Regions from separate parts of the Actinoplanes sp. NPDC026623 genome, predicted to be linked through region 1. Evidence: riboswitches for the same ligand, from Rfam matches in the RefSeq annotation. Region 1 holds a riboswitch; the other holds the start of a gene.
The links. Region 1 has a riboswitch for cyclic di-AMP ahead of AB0F10_RS41070 (NlpC/P60 family protein). Riboswitches for the same ligand answer to the same signal wherever they lie in the genome.
Positions count from the first base shown of each region.

Region 2: another riboswitch for cyclic di-AMP. It lies ahead of AB0F10_RS10100 (hypothetical protein); the one in region 1 lies ahead of AB0F10_RS41070 (NlpC/P60 family protein).

Region 1 is NZ_JBEZXZ010000262.1:5,680-7,872, reverse strand. It holds gene AB0F10_RS41075 (M56 family metallopeptidase) at 1-848, shown strand, start outside; cyclic di-AMP (ydaO/yuaA leader) riboswitch at 982-1,115, shown strand; gene AB0F10_RS41070 (NlpC/P60 family protein) at 1,130-2,119, shown strand.
Region 2 is NZ_JBEZXZ010000023.1:40,430-42,622, forward strand. It holds gene AB0F10_RS10095 (hypothetical protein) at 1-322, opposite strand, end outside; cyclic di-AMP (ydaO/yuaA leader) riboswitch at 326-464, opposite strand; cyclic di-AMP (ydaO/yuaA leader) riboswitch at 744-893, shown strand; gene AB0F10_RS10100 (hypothetical protein) at 897-1,991, shown strand; gene AB0F10_RS10105 (ABC transporter ATP-binding protein) at 2,016-2,193, opposite strand, start outside.

The DNA of each region.
Region 1 (2,193 bases):
CCCGCTGGCCCGACCGGGCGCCGGGCGCCGCCGTGCTGCTCTGGCAGAGCATCACCCTGGCCGGGGTGCTCTGCGCGCTCGGCGTCGTGCTGGCCGCGCCGCAGGAACTGGTCAGCGAGCTGGGCTCCGGCCGTCCGGTCGGCGCCGCCGCGCTGCTCGGCGCCCTGGCCGTCGCCGCGCTGATCATCCTGCGGCTGGCGGTCTCGCTGTTCCGGGTCGGCAGCCGCTCGCGGGCCCGCCGGGCCCGGCACCGGATGCTTGTCGACCTCCTCGACAGCGCCGAGCGCCACGGCGAGCTGCCGGCCGAGGTGCCCGACGGGCTGCGGGTGCTGCACGGTCCGCTGCCGATCGCGTACTGCCTGCCGGGGCGCTCGTCGCGGGTGGTGCTCAGCAGCGGCGCGCTGCGGGTCCTGGACGCCGCCCAGGTGGGCGTGGTGATCGCGCACGAGCAGGCACACCTGCGGCACCGCCACGACGTGGTGATGGAGTCGTTCACCGCGTTCTACCGGGCGGTGCCCCGGCCGCTGCGCAGCCGGGCGCCGCTCGACGCCGTACACCTGCTGTTGGAGATGGTCGCGGACGACGCGGCCCGGCGCCGCGGCGGCGCGGCCCCGCTGCGCACGGCCCTCGCGCTGCTCGGCGATGCGGTCAGCCCGGACGCCCCGGCCGAGGTCCGCGGCGCCTCCGCGGAGCGCCGGCGGCGGCTGGACCGGCTGGCGGGCACCGACCCCCGGTCAGCGGGCCTGACCGTCGCGGTGGCCACCGCGGCGGCCGGACTGCTGGTGTTACCCACAGTGATCGTGGTGCTGCCCTGGCTGGACCGGGCCCTCTCGGCGTGGCCTCTTTAAGTCTGTATTAATTACGTTCGGTCACCGGGTGTTATGCGCTGTGTGCCCTGGTAACGCCGGGTTCTCATCGATGGTGATCGGGAGTACGGTGGTCCCGGCTCGGCAGTCCCCCCTCGTCCGGCCCCGGGCGAACTGACGAGCCACGCCTAATCGTGCGAACGAGCCGGGGACCCAGGAAACCGGGGTCAAGCCACAGCGACATCGTGGCCGGGCGAGCTTCCCGTCCGAACCCGTCAGCTAACCCGGTCGGCGGTTCAGGGAAGAAAGGACACTGCACCTAAGTGAAACGGATTGAGGCGCGACGCGCCGCAATTCTGCGCAGCATCGCCTGCGCGGTCGCCGCGGTCGGGATTCTTGTTGCTCCCGGAGCGGCGCACGCGACGCCGTCCCCGTCGAGCATCGAAAAGCAGATCGACCAGCAGTGGGACAAGCTCGAACTGGTGATTGAGCAGTACAACGACGTGCACAACCAGCTGCTCAAGAACCGGGCTCAGCTCAAGAAGATCGACAAGCGGCTCGCTCCGCTGGAGCTGCAGGTCAATCTCGCCATGTCGCAGGTGGGCAACATGGCGGGCCAGGCCTACATGCAGGGTTCGCCCAACGCGATGAAGGCCATGATCGTCAGCGGCTCGCCGACGGGGCTGACCGAGAAGCTCACGTTCCTCGATCAGTTCAGCCGGCACCAGCGCGAGTCGATCGCGGGCGTGTCGAAGCTGCGCGATCAGCTGTCGTCCGACAAGCGTGATCTGGACACTCTCACCGATGCCGTGGCAGCGCGCGACAAGCTGCTGGCACAGCAGAAGAAGACCATCCAGAAGAAGGTCGACGACCTGCAGAAGTTGCGGATCAGGGCGTACGGCGCGAGTGGCGGCGCCGACGGTCCGCTCAAGACGGGCGCGTGCCCGGTCGACTACACAAACGACAAGGGTGGCCGGGCGGCGCAGCGCGCGTGCGACCTCATCGGCAAGCCCTACGTCTTCGGGGCCGAGGGTCCGGGCGGTTACGACTGCTCCGGCCTCACCAAGGAGGCGTGGGGGAGCGTCGGTGTGCACCTGGAGCACTTCACGGGTGACCAGATCAGGGAGGGCAGGTCGGTCAGCCGCAGTGAACTGCAGCCGGGCGATCTGATCTTCTACGGCAGTCCCGTGCACCACGTGGGCATCTATGTGGGTGGCGGCACCATGGTTCACGCGCCACACACCGGTGACCACGTGCGGATGGCCTCGATCGACCGCACCGGTGGCATCTCCGGCATGCGCCGACCTGGCTGATTCTGCCACGCAGTTACACGGGGAAGCCGCCACGCAAGTGGCGGCTTCTTCCGTCTGCGCCGCGGCACCGCGCC
Region 2 (2,193 bases), on a different contig from region 1:
CACCGGTGCGGTACTGCTGAGCCGCCACCGCGCTGACCTCGGGAAGCAGGGCGTCTCGCCGGGACTCGGCGTTCTTGACCCTGAGGGCGAGGGCGAGCTGCGTCTTGGTCGACTTCGCGACCGCCGACTTCGCCGCGACGAAACGCCGGCCCGTGGAGTCGAGCACGTCGTTGAGAAGCTGATCCTCTTCGCCGTCGTCGGCGGTCGCCGACTTCGAGTCGTCGGGGTCGGCGCTTGCCGGTGCGGCGGGCGCGATCAGCATCGAGACCGCGACTAGCGGTGCCAGGGCGAGGACCAGCCACCGGCGGGGTCTTGCCGTCATTCAAAATCCTTCCGCGTGGCCGCCGACCGGGTTAGCTGACGGGTTCGGGACGGAAGCGATCCCTACCACTGTTAAGTGGATTCACCCCACTACTACGCGTGGTTCCCCGGCTCGCCTTGCGGCGATTAGGCGGTGGGCTGCCGGCACCTTGGGGGCGGTGCCTTCTTGGCAGCAACCGGCGGCCAGCTTACCCGACAACGGGCCGTCTGCCAGTCTTCGCAAGGCCGATATAAGCGTTACCTACCAACGACTTTCCGTTACCTTTCGATGGAATGCGCAGGTAGTCGAGCCGCGGCGAGTCATAGGTGTGAGTCGTTGCATTCTTTCCGCGCCGAAATCACGCCGAGTGGCCGCATTGTTGCCCAGAGTGCGACACCTGTCGATTCTTAGCATCGATGGGTAGTGTTCGTCACGGTCTCAGCGCAGACCGCCGCTTAATCGCCGCAAGGCGAGCCGGGGAACCAACCGAGTAATGGGGTGAATCGGGTCCACGCCGCAGGCGCGGACCGGTAGGGATCGCTTCCGTCCCGAACCCGTCAGCTAACCCGGTCGGCGGCCGACGGAAGGAAAGCACGTGAGGCTTAAACCTGCCCGCCGACGATTAGCGACCGTGCTCGCGGCGCTCGTCGCCACCTCGGGGCTGGCGCTCGTCGCCCCGTCCCCGGCCTCCGCCGCACCTCGGCCGCTCGCCGCGCCGGGTGACTCCGGCGACGACGGCGAGGGCGGCTCCAAGTCCCTGATCGAGCAGCTCGAAGCGGCGTCCAAGGGCTTCGTCGAGGCCAAGGAGGCGCTGGCCCGCTCCAAGGCGCGCCAGCAGCAGCTGATCGACAAGCTCAAGGAGATCGACACCGAGCTCGGCCCGCGGCAGGCGGCGCTGGACGACATCGTCCAGCAGTCCTACCGCGTCGGGCGGCTCGGGCCGATGACCGCCCTGCTCACCGCCGACTCCACCGGCAGCATGCTGGACCGCGCGGAGATGCTCGAGACGGTCGCCGCCAAGCAGAACCGCGCGGTGCGTGACCTCAAGGACTCGAGGGACCGGCAGCAGCGGGCGAAGGCCGCGATCGACGCCGAGATCCGCGACCAGCAGCGTCAGGTCGACATCATGGCCAAGCGCAAGGCGCAGGCGGAGCGGGCGCTCGATGCGGCCAACGCGGCCGGCGCGTCGAACGGCGCCGAGGAGTCCTCGGGCGGCACCGAGTCCAGCGGCGGTGGCTCCAGCGGCGGCGGGAGCGACCTGCGGGCCGCGGCCGCGCCGCGCAACTCCGACGGGTCGCTGCCGGACGAGTCCTGCTCCGTCAACGACCCGACGACGTCCGGCTGCATCACGCCGCGCACCCTGCACGCGATGAAGGAGGCGAAGAAGGACGGCTTCACCCACTTCGTCGCGTGCTTCCGCCATCAGAACAGCGGCGAGCACCCCAAGGGCCGGGCCTGCGACTTCGCCGCCGACAAGAAGGGCTTCGGCGGCGTCGCGACCGGCAGCAGCAAGACCTACGGCAATAATCTGGCGAACTACTTCATCGGCAATTCCAGCCGGCTGGGCGTGCTCTACGTGATCTGGTTCCGGCGGATCTGGTTGCCCAGCAGCGGCTGGAAGGCCTACACGAGGGGTAACGGCGACCCCTCAAGTGATCACACGAACCACGTGCATCTCTCGATGCGCTAGCCCCACGCGAAGGGGGTGCGGGGCCTACCGCTTGGTGTAGGCCTCGTACTCCTTCAGCACGTCCTCGGTCGGGCCGTCCGCCCGGATCAGCCCCGACTCGAGCCAGATGCTGCGCTCGCAGGTGTCCCGGATCGACTGCTCGCTGTGGCTGACCAGGAAGACCGTGCCGGCCTCGGCGCGCAGGTCGCGGACCCGCTGCTCG